Regions from separate parts of the Aromatoleum petrolei genome, predicted to be linked through region 2. Evidence: predicted binding sites of a transcription regulator. Region 2 holds the regulator's gene; each other region holds the start of a gene.

Region 1 (7,591 bases), 1.2 Mb from region 2:
AGGAGGCGCGCGCCTACCTGCACCGCATCGAAGAGATCATCGAGATCCCGATCGACGTGATCTCGACCGGTCCGGAGCGCGACGAGACCATCCTGCGCCGCCATCCGTTCGGGGCCTGAGCGGGCTTGACCGGAACGGAAGCGCTGAACGAAACGGGGCCGGTAGCGACCGGCCCGGCGCACCTGCCGAGTGTGGCGGGTGCGTTGTCGGGCAGCGCGGTCTTTCGTGGGCTGGAACGCAGCGCCTGCGGCGGCTCCGGACGGGGAGCGCAAAAAGCAAAAGCCGGTCTTCCGACCGGCTTTTGCCTGGATTTGGTGCCCAGAAGAGGACTCGAACCTCCACGCCTCGCGGCGCTAGTACCTGAAACTAGTGCGTCTACCAATTCCGCCATCTGGGCAAGAGCGCGCATTATAGCGGCAAGTTTGCGCATGGCCAAGGGGGGCGGGCAATTGCACGAACGACCGGGCGTCGCGTCGCATAGGCGCGGCTTCAGCCGCGAATCGGCGGTGTCGCACTTTATCGCGGATCATCCGCGGCTGAAGCCGTTCCGGCAGGGAAATCGCCCCCGAGCGGCGGTTGTGCAGGGGCAAGACCTGGGATTGACCGGATGCGCTGCTCCCGCCCTGCGAATTCGTTCATCCGTCGCCATGCGATCGGCAACAAAAAAGCCGACACAAGGTCGGCTTTCATGTAGAACTGGTGCCCAGAAGAGGACTCGAACCTCCACGCCTCGCAGCGCTAGTACCTGAAACTAGTGCGTCTACCAATTCCGCCATCTGGGCAAGAGCCGCGCATTATAAGCGCCAAAATTTGAATGTCAACGAGTAAAGCAATGAAAAAAGAAAAAGGGAAAACGACCACGGCGGTAACCTCTGCCAGCCCCCGCAAACCCAGTCCCATCCGCCGTGCCGACCCGTTCTACGAGCGCGAGTCGGCCAGCTACGAACACCCCCTGCCGAGTCGTGAGTATGTCGAACAGACGCTCGCCGAGCAGGGCGTGCCGATGAGTTTCCAGGAACTGTGTGTCGCACTCGACGTGAGTGGCGACGAAGCCGGGCTGTTCGAGCGGCGCCTGCGCGCGATGCAGCGCGACGGCGAACTGTTGCGCAACCGCCGCGACGCCTATCTGCTGCCGAACAAGGCGGACCTGATCCGCGGCCGCGTGTCGGGGCATGCCGACGGATTCGGCTTCCTGATCCGCGACGACGGTCAGCCCGATGTGTTCCTCGGGCCGAAGGAGATGCGCGAGGTGCTGCACGGCGATCGCGTGATCATCCGCGTCACGGGCCTCGACCGGCGCGGACGCCCCGAGGGGAAGGTCGTGGAGGTGCTCGAGCGCGCGAACGCGCGCATCGTCGGCCGCGTGCTCAACGAGCATGGGGTGCAGGTGGTCGTGCCGGAGAACCGGCGCATCGCGCAGGACATTTTGGTGGCGCCGGGGGGCAAGAAGGCGCAGCCTGGGCAGGTTGTCACCGTCGAGTTGATCGAACAGCCGACCAAGTTCGCGCAGCCGATCGGACGCGTGATCGAGGTGCTCGGAAACTACGCGGATCCGGGCATGGAGATCGAGATCGCCCTGCGCAAGCACGAGCTGCCGTTCGAGTTTTCTTCCGAGGCGAAAGCCGATACGCGCAAATTGCCTGCGACCGTGCGCAAGAAGGACTGGGCGGGGCGCGAGGACATCACCAAGCTGCCGCTCGTGACGATAGACGGCGAAACGGCGAAGGACTTCGACGACGCGGTGTATTGCGAGCGTCAGGGGCGTGGCTACCGCCTGATCGTCGCGATCGCGGACGTCTCGCACTACGTGCAGCCGGGCAGCGCACTCGACGACGAGGCGCAGGAGCGCGGCAACTCGGTGTATTTCCCGCGCCGCGTGATCCCGATGCTGCCCGAGAAGCTCAGCAACGGTTTGTGCTCCCTCAATCCGCAGGTCGAGCGCCTGTGCATGGTGTGCGACATGAGCATCGGGCCGACGGGGGAGATCAAGGCCTACCGCTTCTACCCGGCGGTGATGTTCTCGCATGCGCGCCTGACATACACGCAGGTGGCTGCTGCGCTGTACGACAAGGATGTGGCGGCGCGCGACAAGGTGGGTGACCTGCTGCCTTACCTCGAGAATCTCGACAAGCTCTTCCGCGTGCTGCTGAAGGCACGCGCGAAGCGCGGCGCGATCGATTTCGAGACGACTGAGACGCGCATGATCTTCGACGCCGAGGGCAAGATCGAGCGCATCGTCGCGGAGGTGCGCAACGACGCGCACCGCCTGATCGAGGAATGCATGCTCGCGGCCAACGTGTGCGCGTCGGAATTCCTGCAGGAGCGCGAGCATCCGGCGCTGTATCGCGTGCATGAAGGCCCGACGCCGGAGAAGCTCGAGAAGCTGCGCGGATTCCTCACCGAGTTCGGCCTGGGCGTGGGCGGCGGTGACGAGCCGAAGGCCGGCGACTACGCGAAGTTGCTGGAGAAGGTGAAGGACCGTCCTGATGCCCAGCTGTTGCAGACGGTGATGCTGCGCTCGCTCCGCCAGGCGGTGTACAGCCCGGACAATGTTGGCCACTTCGGGCTGGCGTATGAGGCTTACACGCACTTCACGTCGCCGATCCGCCGTTATCCGGACCTGCTGGTGCACCGCTCGATCAAGGCGGCGCTGGAGAACCGGACCTACGAGGCCGGCGACTGGGACGAAATCGGCCTGCACTGTTCGGCGACCGAGCGGCGCGCGGACGATGCGACGCGCGATGTCGTGGCGTGGCTGAAGTGCTATTACATGCAGGACAAGGTCGGCGCCGAATTCACCGGCAGCGTGTCGGCGGTGGTACCCTTCGGCCTCTTCGTCGCCCTCGACGACATTTTTATCGAGGGGCTGATCCATATTTCGGAACTCGGCAGCGACTATTTCCACTTCGATGAGACGCGCCACGAACTTGCCGGCGAGCGCACGGGTGCGCGTTTCCGCTTGTCAGACCGCGTACGGGTGCAGGTCGTGCGGGTCGATCTGGAAACGACCAAGATCGATTTCCGTTTGGTCGAAGGCGCGCCGCGCGCGACCGAACGGGCGGGGAAAACGGCGAAGGACAAGGCCGCTTCGGCGAAGGCTGCACCGGAGGCGGCGGTGGCGACCTCCGCTCCGGAAGCGGTAGCGCCGAAGGCGAAAGGCGGCCGGAAGGCGGCGGTTAAGCTCGGTGTGGCGCCCGAAGTGTCCGTCGCGCCGGAGAAGAAATCACGTACGACGCACAAGGCCGTTGTCGTCGCGGCCCCCGAAGAAGTGCCCACAGCGTCAGGCAAGGGTACCGGGAGGACCACGGCGAAGTCGGAGTCGGTCGAGAAGAAGCCGACGAAGGTCGTGGGTGCGACGAAGAAGGGCGCGCAGCCCGCCGAGCCGGCGGCCCCGATCAAGGTTGCAGGCGTGAAGAAGGCAAGCAAGGAAACGACGACCCCCAAGCTTGCCAAGGCCGCCAAGGTGCCGAAGACGAGCAGGGCTCCGACGGCGGAGACGATTCCGAAGGCGGAAAAGGCTCCGAAGGCGGAGAAGGCTCCGAAGGCGGCGAAGGCGGTCGAGCCGAAAGCTGAAACTGCAGCATCTATGAGGAAAGTGAAACGCCGTGGCTAACAAACCCACAAACCGTTCCCGCCCGCCGCAGGGCGACCATGCGGAGTCGCCCGCCGCAGGGCGCGCGGAGTCGCGCCTGATCTACGGCTTCCATTCCGTGCTGGGCAAGCTGCGTCGCGACCCGGAGGCGGTGTTCGAGCTGTATCTGTCGTCCTCCCGTACTGATGCGCGTTCGAAGGACGTGCTGCGGCTGGCCGAGGCGCAGAAGGTGCGCATCATCCAGGCCGAGTCCGACCGGCTCGACGGCATGGTCGGCACGCGCCGGCATCAGGGGGTGATCGCGCGCGTCGATGCGCGCAGCCGCGACATCAAGCTCGCCGACGTGCTCGACGTGCTGGAAGAAAATGCGTTGATCCTCGTTCTCGATGGTGTGCAGGACCCGCACAACCTGGGTGCCTGCCTACGCGTCGCGGATGCGGCCGGGGCACACGCGGTGGTGGCGCCGAAGGATCGCGCGGTGGGGCTCAATGCGACCGCGGTGAAGGTGGCGAGCGGTGCGGCCGATTCGGTGCCCTACATCACGGTGACGAACCTGGCGCGGGCGCTGCGCGAGATGCAGGAGGCCGGCGTATGGGTCGTGGGGGCTGCGGGCGAGGCGGAGAAATCCCTGTACGAGATCGACCAGAAGGGACCGGTTGCGTGGGTGATGGGCGCCGAAGGCGAGGGGTTGCGCCGGCTGACGCGCGAGACCTGCGACGAACTGGCGAAGATCCCGATGCTCGGCACCGTCGAGAGTCTCAACGTTTCGGTTGCGAGCGGGATCTGCCTGTTCGAGGCACGGCGCCAGCGCGGCGGGTGACGCCGCTTCGCCTGGCCGAGGCGTGAATCTTGCATGGAGTCCACCATGCTTCGCGTACTCGTCATCGATGAATCCCGGGCCCGGGCGGCGGAAATCTGCGCCGGGCTCGCGCTCGCCGGTCATCAGGTGGCTGCGGTGTTGGCGTCCTCTGCGGACCTGTCGGCACAGATCGAGTCGATCCGGCCGGACGTCATCCTGATCGAGACGGATTCGCCGTCGCGCGACACGCTCGAGAACCTGGCGGTGATGAACGCGGAGATGCCGCGGCCGGTGATCATTTTCGCGCAGGAAGGCGACCAGGAGACGATACGCGCGGCGGTCAAGGCGGGCGTGTCGACCTACGTGGTCGACGGTCTCGACCCGCAGCGCCTGAAACCGGTGATAGACGTGGCGGTGGCGAGCTTCGAGGAGCATCAGGCCTTGCGCAGCGAGCTTGCCGCGGCGACGAAGAAGCTGTCCGAGCGCAAGCTGATCGAGCGCGCAAAGGGCCTGCTGATGAAGTCGCGCGGTATGGACGAGGCCGAGGCCTACGCGGCGCTGCGCAAGCTCGCGATGGAGCGCGCGAAGCCGATGGCGGTGGTGGCGCAGGATCTCATCGACATGGCGAAATACTTGCTGTGACGCCCGTCCTGGCGCAGCGCGGATTTCCATCCCGCCCTGCGTCGTACGGCTCACTTTCCTGAATCCTGCCTCGCGCACCCTTGGTGCGAAAACCCTTCTTGGTGCACTGCAATAGTGCGCCGCCGCGCTCTCCCTATACCTGTTCGTCCTCGGCGCAAGGCCCGTGCAAGGCTTTGTGCGTAAGGGCTTTCGGGGCTTTTCCGCGCCTCTGGCGCATTCCCTGCTAAGAGAGTCTCGAGTCGGATCAATGGCGGTTCGATGACGAATTGACCGGCCCCAATGTCGGGGTCGTGCAAGCTACGGACAACGGCGTCCATCCCTGCGGCGGAATCCTCGCGATTCGCCGCGGGTGATGTGCGCCGTTTTCGCTTTTCGGCCTGCAGGGAGATGAAGATGAGTGCATTCGAGGACAAGGGCATGTCGCGGCGGGAGTTCGTGCGGCGGACGATGGCGTTTTCGGGAGCGGCGATGATGGGGTCGGCAGGGCTGGGTGTCAGCAGCGGCGTGTGGGCGGCGGGCTCGGATGCTCCCGAGAAGAAGGATATCCGTGTCGGCTTCATCCCGTTGACGGACTGCTCGTCGGTGGTGATGGCCGCGGTGCAGAAGTTCGACGAGAAGTACGGCATCAAGATCATCCCGAGCAAGGAGGCGAGCTGGGCCGCCGTGCGCGACAAGCTGGTGTCCGGCGAACTCGATGCGGCGCACGTGCTTTACGGCCTTGTGTATGGTGTGCATCTGGGCATCGGCGGGCCGAAGAAGGACATGGCGGTGCTGATGAGCCTTAACAACAATGGCCAGGCGATCACGCTCGCGAACAAGCTCAGGGAGCAGGGGGTGACCGACGGCGCAGGACTGCGCAAGCTGATCACCGCAAAGCCGGGCGAATACACCTTCGCGCAGACCTTCCCGACCGGCACGCACGCGATGTGGCTGTACTACTGGCTGGCGGCGCACGACATCAATCCGATGAAGGATGTGAAGGTCATCACCGTGCCGCCGCCGCAGATGGTTGCGAACATGCGGGTGGGTAACATGGACGGTTTCTGCGTCGGCGAGCCGTGGAACAACCGCGCGATCATGGACAAGATCGGCTTCACCGCGGTGACGACGCAGGACATCTGGACCGACCACCCGGAGAAAGTGCTGGGCACGACCGCGGACTGGGTCGCGAAGCATCCCAACGCGGCGCGCGCGCTGACGGCGGCGATCCTCGAGGCCGGGCGCTGGATCGACGCCTCGCTGCCGAACCGCCGCACGACCGCTGAGACGGTGGCGCAGAAGTCCTACATCAACACGGACATGGACGTGATCCTCGAGCGGATGCTCGGCCGCTATTCCAATGGCCTGGGCAGGAGCTGGGACGACGCGAACTACATGAAGTTCTACAACGACGGGGCGGTGAACTTCCCCTACCTCTCCGACGGGATGTGGTTTCTGACACAGCACCGTCGCTGGGGGCTGCTCGACCGCAATGTCGATTACCTCGCCGTGGCGAAGCAGATCAACCGTATCGACATCTACAGACAGGCGGCGACGGCGGCGAAGGTGCCGCTGCCGAAGAGCGAAATGCGCAGCCACAAGTTGATTGACGGGGTGGTGTGGGACGGCAAGGAACCGGCGAAGTACGCGGGTTCGTTCAAGGTCAGGGCATGAGCGGGAGGGCGCGGCGATGACGCTAGCAGTCGTGGCGGACCGGAATGATGCCGGGACCGCGGAAGTGAGGGGGGGGCGCGCGGTGCTTGCAGCGCGCGGCAAGGGCCGGGCGGTGAAGGTCGTGGCGGCCGATGCGCCTGCTGCGGCACCGGGTAGGGGCTACGGCGCGCGCCTGAGCGGCTGGATGCGCGCGCTGGCCGCGGCCGTGCTGCCGCCCTTGGTGGGGCTCGCGCTGTTGATCGGCCTGTGGGATCTGGCGACGATGAACGGCGGCGGCATCCCGACGCCGGGCACGACCTGGGAGGCGGCGGTGGCGATCTTCGCCGACCCGTTCTACCGCGTCGGGCCGAACGACCAGGGCATCGGCTGGAACGTGTTGTCGTCCTTGCAGCGCGTGGCGATCGGCTTCGGCATCGCGGCGCTGGTGGGTATCCCGGCGGGTTTCATGCTGGGGCGTTTCGCGGTGCTGTCGCAGATGATGAACCCGATCATCAGCCTGCTGCGCCCGGTGAGCCCGCTCGCGTGGCTGCCGATCGGCCTGCTGGTGTTCCAGCGCGCCGACCCGGCGGCGACCTGGACGATCTTCATCTGCTCGATCTGGCCGATGATCCTCAACACCGCGCAGGGCGTGACGCGCGTGCCGCAGGACTACCTCAACGTCGCGCGGGTGCTGAACCTCTCCGAGTGGAAGGTGTTCACGAAGATCCTGTTCCCGGCGGTGCTGCCCTACATGCTGACCGGCATCCGCCTGTCGATCGGCACGGCCTGGCTGGTGATCGTCGCGGCGGAGATGCTGACCGGTGGCGTGGGCATCGGCTTCTGGGTGTGGGACGAATGGAACAACCTCAAGGTCGAGCACATCATCATCGCGATCTTCGTGATCGGTATCGTCGGCCTGATCCTCG
Region 2 (7,591 bases):
CACGCGGCTGCCGCCCGGCGGCTTCGCAGCCCCGGGCTTCATCATCCGCGCGCCCCGACTCGCATTCGAAGGCCAGATGCTGGAAGGCAGGGTAATCGAGCCCCCTGAAACAGATGCCGTGGATGAATGTCTTATCGACCCACGCCCGGAATTCCGCCGAACCGCCCAGCCGCGACAAATCCACGCACAGTCCGCCCTCGTCGCGGACGACGAAGTCCGGCAAAGCCTCATCCCCTTCCCGCAGCGAATCGGCGCCCATCGCGACCATCCCGTCCCCAGCTGAAATATTTGTTTTCATCTTACCCGTCCGCGCCGAGCATGGGCGCTCCGCGTTCTGGCGCCGTTGGGCGCAGCCGCCACGACTGCGGTAAGCTTGCGCGCGATCAACCGCGCCACGCCCCCATGCCCTCCGAGTTCGACCTCATCCGCCGCCACTTCACCCGCCCCGCCCAGCACACGACGCTGTCGGTCGGTGACGACGCGGCCCTGCTCGCGCCACGCGCGGGCATGCAGCTCGCCGTATCGACCGACATGCTGGTCGCCGGCACGCATTTCTTCCCCGATGCAGAGCCCGAGGCGCTGGGCTGGAAGACGCTCGCGGTCAATGTTTCCGACCTCGCCGCGATGGGCGCCGAACCGCGCTGGGCCGTGCTCGCGCTATCGCTGCCGGCGGCCGACGAAGCGTGGATCGCGGCCTTCGCGCGCGGCTTCTTCGCCTGCGCCGACGCGTTCGGCGTCGATCTCGCGGGCGGCGACACGACGCGCGGCCCGCTGAACCTGTGCGTGACCATCTTCGGCGAAGTGCCGGCGGGCGCCGCGATCACGCGCGCCGGCGCACGAACCGGCGACGACCTGTGGATCACCGGCACACCGGGCCATGCGGCGCTCGGCCTCGCGCACCTGAGCGGCGAAGTGGCGCTCGCACCCGACGCGGCACGCATCTGCCTCGCTGCCCTGCACCGCCCACAGCCGCGCGTCGGATTCGCGCTGGCGCTGCGCGGCATCGCCAGCGCGATGCTCGACGTCTCCGACGGACTCCTCGGCGACCTCGGCCACATCCTCGAATGCTCCGGCTGCGGCGCACGCATCGAGCTCGCCGCACTGCCTTTGCCCCCCCTGCGTGCCTGCGGGGCCGACGAGGCCCTCGCGCGACGCTGCCTGCTGTCCGGCGGTGACGACTACGAGCTCCTGTTCACCGCGCCGCCGTCGCAGCGCGAGCACCTTGCCGCACTCGCTGCCGGGCACGGACTGGCGCTGACGCGCATCGGCACGACCACCGCGAACGCCGGCGAACTGCTGCTGCGCGAAGCCGACGGCCACGAGCACACCACGGCCCATGCCGGCTACGACCATTTCGCCTGACCCCGCCCGCCCACGCCGACCATGCGCCCCACCGTCCGCCTGCTCCTGAGCCACCCCGCCCACTTCATCTCGCTCGGTTTCGGCTCCGGCCTCTCGCCGCGCGCGCCCGGCACGGCCGGCACGCTCGCCGCATGGCTGCTCTACCCGCTGCTGCGCGCGCCGATCTCCGAGTTCGTCTTCCTGGCGCTGCTCACGAGCTTCTTCGTCGCCGGCGTGATCGCCGCCGACCGCACCGGCCGCGCGCTCGGCGCAGCGGACCACGGCGCGATCGTGTGGGACGAGATCGTCGCGTTCTGGCTGGTGCTGTTCTTCGCTCCACCCGGGCTCGCGTGGCAGGCGGCGGCCTTCGTGCTGTTCCGCTTCTTCGACATCGTCAAGCCGCAACCCATCCGCTGGGCCGACAGCCACGTCGGCGGCGGCTTCGGCGTGATGCTCGACGATCTCATCGCCGCCGGCTACGCGATCCTTGCGCTCGCCGTACTGAAGCACTTCCTGGGGTGACCCGATGAGCGACGACGAACTGCACGCCCTGTCACGCCGCGTCGGCGACTGGCTCGCCGCGCGCGGCGCGACCCTTGCCTGCGCCGAATCCTGCACCGGCGGCTGGGTGGCCGAGACGGTCACCGCCACCGCCGGCAGTTCCGGCTGGTTCGACCGCGGCTTCGTGACCTATTCTAACGAGGCCAAGCAGGAACTCCTCGGCGTCGCCGCCGCGACGCTCGCGCGCCACGGCGCGGTCAGCGAAGAGACCGTGCGCGAAATGGTCGCCGGCACCCTCGTGCACAGCCGCGCACGCTTTGCCCTCGCGGTTTCCGGCGTCGCCGGCCCCGGCGGCGGAACCGCCGCCAAGCCGGTCGGGATGGTGTGTTTCGCGTGGGGCGAACGCGACGGCGAGTTGCGCAGCGAAACCGTCCACTTCGACGGCGATCGCACCGGAATCCGGCGCCAGGCGGTCATCCGCGCGCTCGCCGGACTCATGACATAATCATTTTTGGATCGCTGCACAGGCGACCTGCAACACGCCAGCAATCTCTGTGCCATAATCCCCCAACGTTTTGAAAGGACAGGACATGGACGACAACAAGGCCAAGGCCCTCGCCGCCGCGCTCTCGCAGATCGAGAAGCAGTTCGGCAAGGGTTCGATCATGCGGATGGGCGACGGCAACGTCGAAAAGGACATCCAGACCGTCTCGACCGGCTCGCTCGGACTCGACATCGCGCTCGGCCTCGGCGGACTGCCGCGCGGCCGCGTCGTCGAGATCTACGGTCCCGAATCGTCCGGCAAGACCACGCTGACGCTGCAGGTCATCGCCGAGATGCAGAAGCTCGGCGGCACCGCCGCCTTCATCGACGCCGAGCACGCCCTCGACGTCGGCTACGCCGAGAAGCTCGGCGTGAACATCACCGATCTGCTGATCTCGCAACCGGACACTGGCGAGCAGGCGCTCGAGATCGCGGACATGCTGGTGCGTTCGGGCGGCGTCGACATCGTCGTCATCGACTCGGTCGCCGCGCTCACGCCCAAGGCCGAAATCGAAGGCGAGATGGGCGACCAGCTGCCCGGCCTGCAGGCCCGCCTGATGAGCCAGGCACTGCGCAAGCTCACCGCCAACATCAAGCGCACCAACACGCTGGTGATCTTCATCAACCAGATCCGCATGAAGATCGGCGTGATGTTCGGCAACCCCGAGACCACCACCGGCGGCAATGCGCTGAAGTTCTACGCCTCCGTGCGCCTCGACATCCGCCGCACCGGCGCGATCAAGAAGGGCGACGAGGTCGTCGGCTCCGAGACGCGCTGCAAGGTCGTCAAGAACAAGGTCGCCCCCCCGTTCAAGGAAGCGCACTTCGACATCCTCTACGGCGAGGGCATCTCTCGCGAAGGCGAGATCATCGACCTCGGCGTCGAGAACAAGATCGTCGACAAGGCAGGCGCCTGGTATTCCTACCAGGGCGACAAGATCGGCCAGGGCAAGGACAACACACGCGAGTTCCTGCGTGCGAACGCGGCGCTCGCACGCGAGATCGAGAACAAGGTGCGCGTCGCGGTCGGCCTCAAGGAACTGCCGGCCGAGCCCGCGCAGCCGGCTGCCGAGGCGGCCTGAAGCCCCTTGCCCGGATCATGGCGGAGACGAGCCTGCGGGAACGCGCATTGCGGCACCTCGCGCGTCGCGAACACTCGCGCGCCGAATTGGTCCGCAAGCTCGCCCCGCACGGCTCCGCCGAAGAGATCGACGACGTGCTCGACCGCATCACCGAACTGGGCCTGCTCAGCGACCACCGCTTCGCCGAAGCCTGGGTGCGCGGCAAGGCCACCCGCTTCGGCACGGCACGCCTGCGGCGCGAGCTCGCACTGCGCGGGGTCGAGCGCGACACGATAGACGCGGCGCTCGAGGCCGAGGGCGTCGAGGACGACGTCGACCGCGCACGCGCCATCTGGCGCGGCAAGTTCGGCACCACGCCGGCCGACGCGCGCGAGTGGGCCCGCCAGGCGAGGTTCCTGCAAGGTCGCGGCTTCGGCACCGACGTGATCCGCAAGATATTGAAAGAGAACCCTGATGAGTCTGCTTAAGGTCGCCGGACTGCAGAAACGCTACAAGGCGCGCACCGTCGTCCACGATGTCGGCTTCGAGGTCGGCAGCGGCGAAGTCGTCGGCCTGCTGGGCCCCAACGGTGCCGGCAAGACCACCTGCTTCTACATGATCGTGGGCCTCGTACGTGCCGACGGCGGCGACATCCGCCTCGACGACGCCGAGCTCACGCACCTGCCCGTGCACGCGCGCGCGCGCCTCGGCCTGTCCTACCTGCCGCAGGAGATGAGCGTGTTCCGCAAGCTCACCGTCGCCGAGAACATCCGGGCGGTGCTGGAACTGCAGGGGCTGAACAGCGAGCGCGTCGACGAACGCCTCGAGGAACTGCTCGAGGAGTTGGGCATCGCCCATCTGCGCGACAACACCGCGGTGTCGCTGTCGGGCGGCGAGCGGCGGCGCTGCGAGATTGCGCGCGCGCTGGCGACCGACCCGCGCCTGATCCTGCTCGACGAACCCTTCGCGGGCGTCGACCCGATCGCGGTGCTCGACATCCAGAAGATCATCCGCTTCCTGCGTGACCGCGGCATCGGCGTGCTCATCACCGACCACAACGTGCGCGAGACGCTCGGCATCTGCAACCGCGCCTACATCATCAGCGAGGGCCGCGTGCTCGCGAGCGGGCGACCCGACGAGATCGTCGCCAACGAACAGGTTCGCCGCGTCTATCTCGGCGAGCATTTCCGCCTCTGATCCTGCCCGCGTAGCCCCATGAAACCGTCCCTCCAGCTCAAGATCTCCCAGCACCTCACGCTGACGCCGCAGCTGCAGCAGTCGATCAAGCTGCTGCAGCTGTCGACGCTGGAGCTCAACCAGGAGCTGGAACGCTTCCTCCTCGAGAACCCCATGCTCGAGCGCGAGGACGGCGACGGCAGCGACTTCGCCCCGGGTGCCGCGCAGCCCTCCGGCGAAGCGCCCGACTCCGGCAGCCAGGCCGACACCCCGACGCCCGGCGAGGAGGGGCATGGCGAGGCCGAACCGGCGAGTTTCGACGAAGCCGGCGAATGGTCGAGCGCGAGCAGTGGTTCGTCGAACCGCGACGATGACGACGACACCGACTTCCAGGAACTGCAGGCTGCCGGCACCAGCCTGCGCGATCACCTCGACCAGCAGGTGAGCCTGTCGCCGCTGTCGGATCGCGACCGCGCGCTGGTGCGCTTCATCATCGAGGCGCTCGACGAGGACGGCTACCTCAACCAGTCGCTCGAGGAGCTGCTGCCGCTGCTGCCGCCGGAACTCGAATACGACCTCGACGACCTCTCGATCGCGTTGCGCCACGTGCAGAACCTCGACCCGGCCGGCATCGGCGCGCGCAACCCGCAGGAATGCCTCAGCCTGCAACTCCGCGCAATGCCGTCGGACCCGACGCGTGACCTCGCGCTGAAGATCGTCGACGAGCACCTCGACCTGCTCGCTGAACGCAACTTTCTGCGCATCAAGCGCGCCACCGGCTGCGACGACGACGCACTGCGCGCCGCGCACGCGCTGATCTGCAGGCTCGATCCGCATCCGGGCTCGCAGCACTCGGTGCAGGAGACGCGCTACATCCTGCCGGATGTCGTCGTGCGCAAGATCCGCAACCGCTGGGCCGTCACGCTCAACCCCGAGGCGATGCCCAAGCTGCGCATCAACTCACTGTACGCCAGCATCCTGCAACAGAACCGCGGATCGGGCGGCGCGCTGACCAGCCAGCTGCAGGAAGCACGCTGGCTAATCAAGAACGTGCAACAGCGTTTCGACACCATCCTGCGGGTTTCGCAGGCGATCGTTGACCAGCAGCGACAGTTCTTCGATTATGGTGATGTGGCGATGCGACCCCTGACGTTGAGGGAGATCGCGGACCAGCTCGAACTGCACGAATCGACTGTTTCGCGGGTCACGACGCAGAAATTCATGGCCACACCGCGCGGCGTGTTCGAACTGAAGTATTTTTTCGGCAGTCACGTTGCCACCGACACCGGTGGGGCGGCCTCTTCCACGGCGATTCGAGCGCTGATTCGCCAGCTGGTGGAGGCCGAAGACAGGAAAAAGCCCCTGTCCGACGCGAAAATTGCCGAGTTGTTGGGCCAGCAGGGTATCGTGGTGGCGCGCAGAACGATCGCGAAATACCGCGAGTCACTCAATATTCCGCCGGTCAGCCTGCGCAAAGCGATCTGAAAAACGATCTGACAATACGAGGAAACATCATGAATCTCACCATCACCGGACATCACGTCGAAGTCACCCCCGCGATCCGCGAGTACGTCAATACGAAGCTCGATCGCGTCATCCGCCATTTCGACAACGTGACCAGCGTCAGCGTGATCCTGTCGGTGGAGAAGCTGCGCCAGAAGGCGGAAGTGACGCTGCACGTGCGCGGCAAGGACATCTACGTCGAGAGCGAGGACGCCGACCTGTATGCAGCCATCGACAGCATGGCCGACAAGCTCGACCGCCAGGTTCTCAAGTACAAGGCCAAGAACAACGACCACGGCCACGACACGCTGAAGCACCAGCAACCGACCGAGCTGTGATCCTTTAATTCACGCCGAGGGACCGGGGTGTGTTTATAATTCGCGCGTTTTCAACCCGCGCCTGCCGCACACCCCGAGCCTCCTCCCGCATCCGATCGGCAGCGGCACGGCCCGTGTCGTGCAGGTGGTGATCCGCATGAGCCTCATCGCCGAACTCCTGCCCCCCTCGAACGTCGTCATCGATCTGGACGCCAGCAGCAAGAAGCGTGTTTTCGAACAAGCCGGTCTCCTGTTCGAGAACCATCAGGGCATTGCCCGCAGCGTCGTCTTCGACAGCCTGTTCTCACGCGAACGCCTCGGCTCGACCGGCCTGGGTCAGGGCATCGCCATTCCCCACGGCCGCATCAAGGGCCTGAAGGAAGCCGCCGGCGCCTTCCTGCGCCTCTCGGCCCCAGTGCAGTTCGACGCTCCCGACGGCCGCCCCGTGACGATGCTGTTCGTGTTGCTCGTGCCCGAGCAGGCCAACGAAACCCACCTGCAGCTGCTGTCCGAGCTTGCGCAGATGTTCAGCGACCGCGACTTCCGCGAACAACTGCAGAACGCGCCCGACGTCGCGACGATCCATACGCTGTTTGCCTCCTGGGGTCCGCATGCGGCAGACCAGCGTCGCGCGGCTGTATGACCTGCACCGCGAACGGCTGGAGCTGACGCACGTCAGCGGCCGGCTGGACCGGGTCATCTCGGTCAACGAAGAGCGTATCTGGCCGGCCGACCTCGTCGGCCACCTGAACCTGATCCATCCGACGCGCATCCAGATCCTCGGCGCGGCCGAGCTCTCGTGGGCGCAGCGGCATTCGCGCGAAAAGGTCGCCCACCACCTCACCGAAATCATCGGTGCACGCCCGCCGGCGATCATCGTCGCCGACGGCTGCAGGATCCCCGACATCCTGAACGGCATCTGCGAGCACGCAGAGGTCGCCCTGATCACGACGCCACAACCGTCGGCGAGCGTGATCGACCAGTTGCGCCTGTACATGTCGCGCGAGCTCGCCGAGAAGGTCTCGCTGCACGGCGTGTTCATGGACGTGCTGGGCGTGGGCGTGTTCATCACCGGCAGCTCCGGCGCCGGCAAGTCCGAGCTGGCCCTGGAACTCATCTCGCGCGGCCACGGGCTGGTCGCCGATGACA
Region 3 (7,591 bases), 990 kb from region 2:
CGGCAACTGCGGGTGCAGCGTCTTCACGCGCTTGAGCAGGCCGAGGCCGGACTCGCCCGGCATGCGGATGTCCGAAATCAGTACCTTGGGCGGGACCGGCGCGATTTCCAGCGCGGACAGCGCCTCGTTTGCAGACGAGAAACTGCGGTGCGGGATGTCCTCGCGGCCGAGTGCCTTTTCCAGCACCCAGCGGATGGAGCGGTCATCATCAACGATCCAGACGGTGTTCATTATTTAATGCACCTTTTTTGTGCGATCGTGCCGCATCCTGGGGCGTCAGGCACGGTCGATGATCGGCAACAGGATGGTGAAGCAGGTGCGGCCCTTGCGGCTTTCGACTTCGATCATGCCCTGATGTTGCTCGACGAAGCTCTGTGCCAGCGACAGACCGAGACCGCTCCCCCCTTCGCGCCCCGAGACCAGCGGATAGAAGATCTTGTCGCGGATCTCCTCCGGGATGCCGGGGCCGTTGTCGATCACTTGCAATTCCAGTGCCAGCTTGTAGCGGCGCTTCGCGAGGGTCACCTGGCGTGCGACGCGCGTGCGCAGGCGGATCTCGCCGCGGCCTTCCATCGCCTGGGCGGCATTGCGGGCGATGTTGAGGATGGCCTGGATGAGCTGTTCGCGGTCCGCGGTGAGTTCGGGCAGGCTGGTGTCGTAGTCGCGGCGGATCGCGATCTCGGGGAATTCGGCGAGGATTAGACGCCGCACGCGCTCGAGCACGTCGTGGATGTTGAGCTGGTCGGGCCGCATCATGCAGTGCGAGGTCAGCAGCCGGCTCATCAGGTCCTGCAGGCGGTCGGCCTCGGCGATGATGACCTCGGTGTATTCGCGCAGCTGCGGGTCGGCAAGCTCGCGCTCCAGCAACTGCGCTGAGCCGCGGATCCCGCCGAGCGGGTTCTTGATTTCGTGCGCGAGGTTGCGGATCAGCTCGCGGTTGGCCTGCTGCTGCTGCAGCAGCTGTTCCTCGCGCGCGACGCGCAGTTGCGCATCGATGGGGCGGAACTCCAGGAGCAGGCGCAGGCCGGCCGCCTCGGCCGGGCTCACTGTGCAGTCGACGTGCAGCGGTTCGGCGTCGGGGCGGGTGATCTTCAGGTCTTGCCCGGTATAGCTCCAGTTCTTGTGCAGCGCGTTGTCTAGCGCGGCGGCCAGGCCGGTGGGTTCGCCGAGGAGCTGCGACAGCGGCGCGCCGATGAGGCGGCGGTGGCTGACGGCGAAGAGGTTTTCCGCGCCGGCGTTGAGGTAGCGGATCAGCAGGTGGTCGTCGACGACGACTACGGCCGACGAGAGCAGGTCGAGTCCGGCGAAGGGGCCTGCGAGACCAGGGGGTTTGGGTGTGTTCGGCATTGATGTGTTCTCGGAATCCCCTCGGGTCTCGCAAAAAACACGCCAGGCAGCCGCTGCCCCTTACTTCAGGTTGCCGAGTTCCTTCCTGAGCGCCTCGATGTTGCGCTGGTGCAGTTCGACCGTGTCGCGCAGCGGTTGCAGGCGGGCCTGGACGACGGGCAACCTGCGCTCGGCGCCCTGGTAACGCCCTTCCTGCTCGGTGACGGCTTTTTGGGCTTCGGCAAGGGCGGCTTCCTCGGTGGCGAGCTCCTTTTCCAGCACCTGGCGCCGGGTGTCGTCGCGGGCACGCTGGGCATCGGGGGCGACGCGGGGGAAGTTCGACGGCGTCGGCTGCGCGGACGAGCGCTTGGGTGGGGCGGGAACCGAAGAGACGGCCTGGTCGTCGCTGAGCTGCTTGCAGCCGCGACCCTGGTTGCGGTCGTTAGTGTAGGTGACGGCGCCGTTGGCGTCGACGCACTTGAAGACCTGAGCCTGGGCCAGGGGTGATGCGAGCAGAAGGAGCAGTACCGGAAGTGTTCGCATGTCCGTCGGTCGGTGAATCGGGGATGCATCCGGTGTGGCGGCGAGGCCTCCCGTGATGCATTCGTGGGGCATTAGACCCCAGAAAAAAGGGACGGGCAATGCCCGTCCCTCTTCGATTCAGCGTAATCCGGGGATTACAGGCTGTAGTACATGTCGAACTCCACCGGGTGGGTGGTGATGCGCATGCGGTCGACCTCTTCCATCTTCAGTGCGATGTAGGCGTCAAGGAAGTCGTTCGAGAACACGCCGCCGCGGGTCAGGAACTCGCGATCCTTGTCGAGGTACTCGAGCGCCTGTTCGAGGCTGGTGCAGACGGTCGGGATCAGTGCGTCCTCTTCCGGCGGCAGGTCGTACAGGTTCTTGTCGGCCGGGTCGCCCGGGTGGATCTTGTTCTGGATGCCGTCCAGGCCCGCCATCATCAGGGCGGCGAAGCACAGGTACGGGTTGGCCAGGGGATCCGGGAAGCGCGCTTCGATGCGGCGACCCTTCGGGTTTGCGGTGTAGGGGATGCGGATCGAGGCCGAACGGTTGCGCGCCGAGTAGGCCAGCTTGGTCGGGGCTTCGTAGTGCGGCACGAGGCGCTTGTACGAGTTCGTGCCCGGGTTGGTGATCGCGTTCAGCGCGCGAGCGTGCTTGATGATGCCGCCGATGTAGTACAGGGCGGTTTCCGACAGGCCGGCGTAGCCGTTGCCCGCGAACAGGTTCTGGCCGTCCTTCCAGATCGACTGGTGCACGTGCATGCCCGAGCCGTTGTCGCCGACGATGGGCTTCGGCATGAAGGTCGCGGTCTTGCCGTACTGGTGCGCGACGTTATGCACGATGTACTTGAGGATCTGGGTCCAGTCGGCGCGCTGGGTCAGCGTGCTGAACTTGGTGCCGATCTCGCACTGGCCGGCATTCGCGACTTCGTGGTGATGCACTTCGACGGGCACGCCGGCGGCTTCGAGCGCGAGCACCATGGCGGCGCGCACGTCGTTCAGGCTGTCGACCGGGGGAACGGGGAAGTAGCCGCCCTTGACGCGCGGACGGTGGCCGGTGTTGCCGCCCTCGAACTTGTCGGCGGTCGACCACGCGGCTTCTTCCGAGATGATCTTGCTGTACACGCCCGACATGTCGACGGACCACTCGACGGCGTCGAAGATGAAGAATTCGGGTTCCGGACCGAAGAAGGCGGTGTCGCCCAGGCCGGTGCTCTTGAGGTAGGCCTCGGCGCGCTTGGCGATCGAGCGCGGGTCGCGGTCATAGCCCTTGCCGTCGGACGGCTCGATGACGTCGCAGGTCAGGACGAGGGTGGTTTCGTCGAAGAACGGGTCGATGTAGGCAGTGCGGGCTTCCGGCAGGAGGATCATGTCGGAGGCCTGGATGCCCTTCCAGCCGGCGAGCGAGGAGCCGTCGAAGGGGTGACCGTGCTCGAAGTGATCTTCCTCGAACGCCGAAACGGGCAGGCCGACGTGGTGTTCCTTGCCACGGGTATCGGTAAAGCGCAGGTCAACGAAGCGGACTTCGTTTTCCTGGATCATCTTCATGACGTCTTGAGCGTTCATATTCACTCCTGGTGAAAAGAGGCGAAAGCGGTTGTTGGTGGCGGAAAACTTCCGATGGGGTGAATGTAAGCAGTATCCGTGCCATGCGTAAGTTCGGCCTTGTCGCGCATTGTGCCATAAGGGCAGGCGCGCGTACCGCAGACGCGCGTGTGCGAAGTCGGCGCGGCGGTGAACGCGCCGGAGCCGGAGATGCTGAAGCGTGCGCGAAGTCCCGCCCGGCTGGGGGAATGTTGACGTAATGCACCGAAATGGTGCGCGCGATGCGAGGCATGCACTGCTATGGTGCAATTCTGCCCAGAATGGTGATGGCCCGGTAGTGCGGACGCTCCTCGAGCAGCTTGTCGATGCGCAGGCGCAGCTCGTCGCGGGGGATCCCGTCGAGGTCGGTTACGCCGAGGACCACTTCGGCCTCGATGCGATCGCCAAGATAGTGGATCAGCACGCGCGGAGGGGTCGCGAGCGGGCGGTCGAAAAGCGCTTCGAGCGTATGCACGATTTCGGTGCGTTCGGGCAGCGGCGCGAGGCCGGCGCCTTGCATCGTCGCATCGTTCTCGGCATCCACGTGCACCAGGACCTCCCGCACTTCGGGATGTGCGGTGCGTACGCGGAAGTACACCGTGTCGGAGATCTGGTGCCCTTCGGACACGGTGATGCGTGGGTCGACCTGAATGTGGGCGTCGCACAGCACGCGGTCGGCCATGCGGCGGGTGCGCAGGTCGTGCAGGCCGATGACCCCCGGGGTTGTACGGATGGTGTCGCGGATGCGTGCCACGTCCTGTTCGGACAGGCCGGTGTCGATGAGTTCGCGCACGGCCTTCCATCCGAGTCTCAATCCCATGTGCAGGATCAGGAAGCCGACGACCGCGGCCGCAAGCGGTTCCAGGAAGGGATAGCCGGCCAGGCCGCCGCCGATACCTGCGGCGACGACCAGCGAGGATGCAGCGTCCGAGCGCGCGTGCCAGGCGTTGGCCTCCAGCACGGGAGCCTTGAGTTGCCGGCTCGCGGTGAGGGTGTAGCGGAACAGGAGCTCCTTCGCGACGAGGGTCGCGAGCGCCATGCCGAGTGCCGCCGGGTGCAGCGGCAGGGCCGCGTCCATGTGCTGCAGGCGCAGGCCGGAACTCCACAGGAAGCCCATGCCCACGCCGGCGAGCACGAGCCCGAGGAGCAGCGAGACGGCCGTCTCGATGCGCCCGTGGCCGTAGGGGTGGTCGCGGTCGGCCGGTTCGGCGCCGCGTCGTCCGGCCATCAGCACGAGGAGGTCGGTGAACAGGTCGGACAGCGTGTGCGCGGAGTCGGCGACGAGACTGAAGGCGTTGGCAAACAGTCCGACCGCGATCTGGCCGATGGACAGCGCAGTATTCGTGGCGATCGCGACGAGTGCCACGCGCTGGATGCCTCGGCTGCGCGCCTCGTCGGGCGCGCTTAGGCGCGACTTGCCTGATGTCGGGTGGTCCATGGCGCCAGCGGTATGGGTATACTCGGGTTCTGATCGAGCAATTCTATCCGGATGGATGCAATGGGAAAGTTGACCGACCTGCTCCGCCTCGCCCAGCAGCGTGCGCAGGAGATGAAGCTCCCGTACGCGGGCGCGCTCACCCCGGCCGAGGCCTGCGAGGTGTGGCGGCTTGCGCCCGGCGCGAAGCTGGTCGACGTGCGCACTCGAGCCGAATGGGACTGGGTCGGGCGCGTGCCCGGTGCGGTCGAGATCGAGTGGATGAGCTATCCGGGCAACGTGCCCAATTCGCACTTCCTCGCGCAGTTCAAGCGCGAGGTCGATCCCGAGGCGCTGGTGATGTTCATGTGCCGTTCGGGGGCGCGCTCCGACAAGGCGGCGCGCGCCGCAACCGAGGCCGGTTACCAGAGCTGCTACAACGTGCTCGAAGGCTTCGAGGGCGACCGCGATGCGAACGGGCAGCGCAACCGCATCGGCGGATGGCGTCACGCCGGGTTGCCCTGGAATCAGGGCTGAGCAGGCTTACACTGCAATTTGACACGCCGGCGCGCTGCCGGTTTGATTGACGATTCTTGCGACCGAAATACCGAAGACGATGCAGACCGCGACCATCAGTTTCGACCGTTTCAATGCCTTGCGCGACGACGAGGCCCAAGAGCGCATCCGTGCCGCGCGCGCGCGTCTGGGCGAGCGGGCCGTGCTACTGTGCCATCACTACCAGCGTGCCGACGTGTATCAGCATGCCGATCTCACCGGCGACTCGCTGAAGCTGTCGCGGCTCGCGTCGCAGACGGACGCGGAGTTCATCGTCTTCTGCGGCGTGCATTTCATGGCCGAGGTCGCCGACATCATGTCGCAGCCGCACCAGAGGGCCATCCTGCCGGATCTCGCGGCCGGCTGCTCGATGGCCGATATGGCGAACCTCGCGAAGGTGGAGCGTTGCTGGCGCGAGTTGCGCGATGTGCTCGGCACGCCCGATGCACTCATCACGCCGGTGACCTACATCAACTCGGCCGCGGATCTGAAGGCCTTCTGCGGCGAGCACGGCGGCATCGTGTGCACCTCGACGAACGCGCCGGTGATCCTTGACTGGGCCTTCGCGCAGCGCGAGAAGGTGCTGTTCTTCCCCGACCAGCACCTGGGGCGCTGGACGGGTTACAAGAAGGGCATTCCGCTCGAGCAGATGGTGGTGTGGGACCCGGACCTCGAATATGGCGGCCTCACGCCGGAGCAGATCCGCAACGCCAAGATCCTGCTGTGGAAGGGGCACTGTTCGGTGCACCAGATGTTCCAGGAGAGCCACATCCGCCGCTGGCGCATGCAGCATCCGGAGGGGCTGGTGATCTCGCACCCGGAAAGCAGCCTCGAGGTGTGCGTGAATTCGGATTACGTCGGTTCGACCGAGTACATCATCAACGTGATCAAGAATGCCGCGCCGAACACGCGCTGGCTGGTCGGCACGGAGCTGAACCTGGTCAATCGCCTGGCCGAGGAAGTGAAGCCGGAAGGCAAGATCGTGCAGTTCATGGCGCCGACCGTGTGCATGTGCTCGACGATGCAGCGCATCGATCCGCAGCACCTTGCGTGGACGCTGGAAAATCTGGCCGACGGCAAGATCGTCAATCACATCCAGGTACCGCCGCACGAGGCCGAACTCGCAAGGGTGGCGCTGGACCGGATGCTGGCAGTGTCCTGAGTGCCGGTGCGGAGCCGGATCATGCACCTGCGCATCTGCACCTACAACATCCACAAGGGGTTCTCGCAGTTCAATCGCCGCATGGTGATCCACGAGCTGCGGGAACGCCTGCGCAGCCTCGACGTCGATCTCGTCTTCTTGCAGGAAGTGCAGGGTCTGCATTTGGGCCACGCGAGCCGCCATCCGAACTGGCCCGAGCACCCACAGCACGAGTTCCTCGCCGAGGACGTGTGGCACCAGACTGCGTATGGCGGCAATGCGGTGTATGACCACGGGCATCACGGCAACGCGATCCTGAGCCGTTTTCCCATCGTCTCGACCAGCAACCAGGACGTCTCGGACCACCGCTTCGAGCGCCGCGGGCTGCTGCACTGCGAAGTGCAGGTGCCGGGGGTCGAATCGCCCGTGCATTGCATATGTGCGCACCTGGGGCTTTTCGCGGGTAGCCGGCGCAGGCAGATGGAGGCGCTGGCCGATCGCATGGAGCGCCTTGCCGCGGACGACGCGCCATTGATCATCGCGGGCGACTTCAATGACTGGCGCAACCGGGCCCAGCACCTCCTGGTCGAGCGCCTGAATGTGCGCGATGCGTTCGAGACTGGGCGAGGCCGTCCGCCGCGCAGCTTCCCGAGCAAGTTGCCCGTGTTCCGGCTCGATCGGATCTACGTGCGGGGCTTCGAGGTGAAGCAGGCGGCGGTGCACGCCGGTCCGCTCTGGTCGAGGATTTCCGATCACGCCGCACTGACCGCGGAATTGGAGCTCGCCGGGTGAGCGCCTTCGTCGGCGGCAATGCGATCACCTTGCTGGAGAATGGTGCCGATTATTTTCCGGCCTTGCTGCAGGAGATCGACGCTGCCGAGGGGGAAATCTTCCTCGAGACGTACATCTTCGAGAACGATGGGGCCGGTGCCTGCGTCGCGGCCGCGCTGGCGCGTGCGGCCGCGCGCGGTGTCGCGGTGCACGTGCTGGTCGATGGCTTCGGCGGCCGCAGCTTCGTGCGCTCGCTGATGCCGGGCTTGGTCGCGAGCG

The links. The regulator sigma-54, encoded in region 2, starts transcription at its own class of promoters, with help from an activator protein. The targets are predictions, from matches to a motif close to TGGCACGCTTNCTGCTNA.
Region 1: ToN1_RS16225 (CmpA/NrtA family ABC transporter substrate-binding protein) is a predicted target of sigma-54. The motif match lies at 5,243-5,260, and genes of this name have one in related genera.
Region 3: glnA (type I glutamate--ammonia ligase) is a predicted target of sigma-54. The motif match lies at 3,480-3,497, and genes of this name have one in related genera.

Annotation. Positions count from the first base shown of each region.
Region 1 is NZ_CP059560.1:3,538,589-3,546,179, forward strand. It holds gene ToN1_RS16195 (adenylosuccinate synthase) at 1-119, shown strand, start outside; tRNA gene ToN1_RS16200 (tRNA-Leu) at 313-397, opposite strand; tRNA gene ToN1_RS16205 (tRNA-Leu) at 698-782, opposite strand; gene rnr (ribonuclease R) at 833-3,613, shown strand; gene rlmB (23S rRNA (guanosine(2251)-2'-O)-methyltransferase RlmB) at 3,690-4,412, shown strand; gene ToN1_RS16220 (ANTAR domain-containing response regulator) at 4,458-5,033, shown strand; gene ToN1_RS16225 (CmpA/NrtA family ABC transporter substrate-binding protein) at 5,427-6,686, shown strand; gene ntrB (nitrate ABC transporter permease) at 6,703-7,591, shown strand, end outside.
Region 2 is NZ_CP059560.1:2,380,178-2,387,768, forward strand. It holds gene ToN1_RS10865 (flagellar assembly protein A) at 1-298, opposite strand, end outside; gene thiL (thiamine-phosphate kinase) at 403-1,362, shown strand; gene ToN1_RS10875 (phosphatidylglycerophosphatase A family protein) at 1,384-1,863, shown strand; gene ToN1_RS10880 (nicotinamide-nucleotide amidohydrolase family protein) at 1,868-2,347, shown strand; gene recA (recombinase RecA) at 2,433-3,467, shown strand; gene recX (recombination regulator RecX) at 3,485-3,934, shown strand; gene lptB (LPS export ABC transporter ATP-binding protein) at 3,921-4,643, shown strand; gene ToN1_RS10900 (RNA polymerase factor sigma-54) at 4,662-6,107, shown strand; gene hpf (ribosome hibernation-promoting factor, HPF/YfiA family) at 6,137-6,463, shown strand; gene ptsN (PTS IIA-like nitrogen regulatory protein PtsN) at 6,600-7,085, shown strand; gene hprK (HPr(Ser) kinase/phosphatase) at 7,054-7,591, shown strand, end outside.
Region 3 is NZ_CP059560.1:3,372,745-3,380,335, forward strand. It holds gene ntrC (nitrogen regulation protein NR(I)) at 1-231, opposite strand, end outside; gene glnL (nitrogen regulation protein NR(II)) at 277-1,347, opposite strand; gene ToN1_RS15395 (DUF4124 domain-containing protein) at 1,408-1,869, opposite strand; gene glnA (type I glutamate--ammonia ligase) at 2,004-3,413, opposite strand; gene ToN1_RS15405 (cation diffusion facilitator family transporter) at 3,691-4,869, opposite strand; gene ToN1_RS15410 (rhodanese-like domain-containing protein) at 4,930-5,382, shown strand; gene nadA (quinolinate synthase NadA) at 5,462-6,562, shown strand; gene ToN1_RS15420 (endonuclease/exonuclease/phosphatase family protein) at 6,584-7,333, shown strand; gene clsB (cardiolipin synthase ClsB) at 7,330-7,591, shown strand, end outside.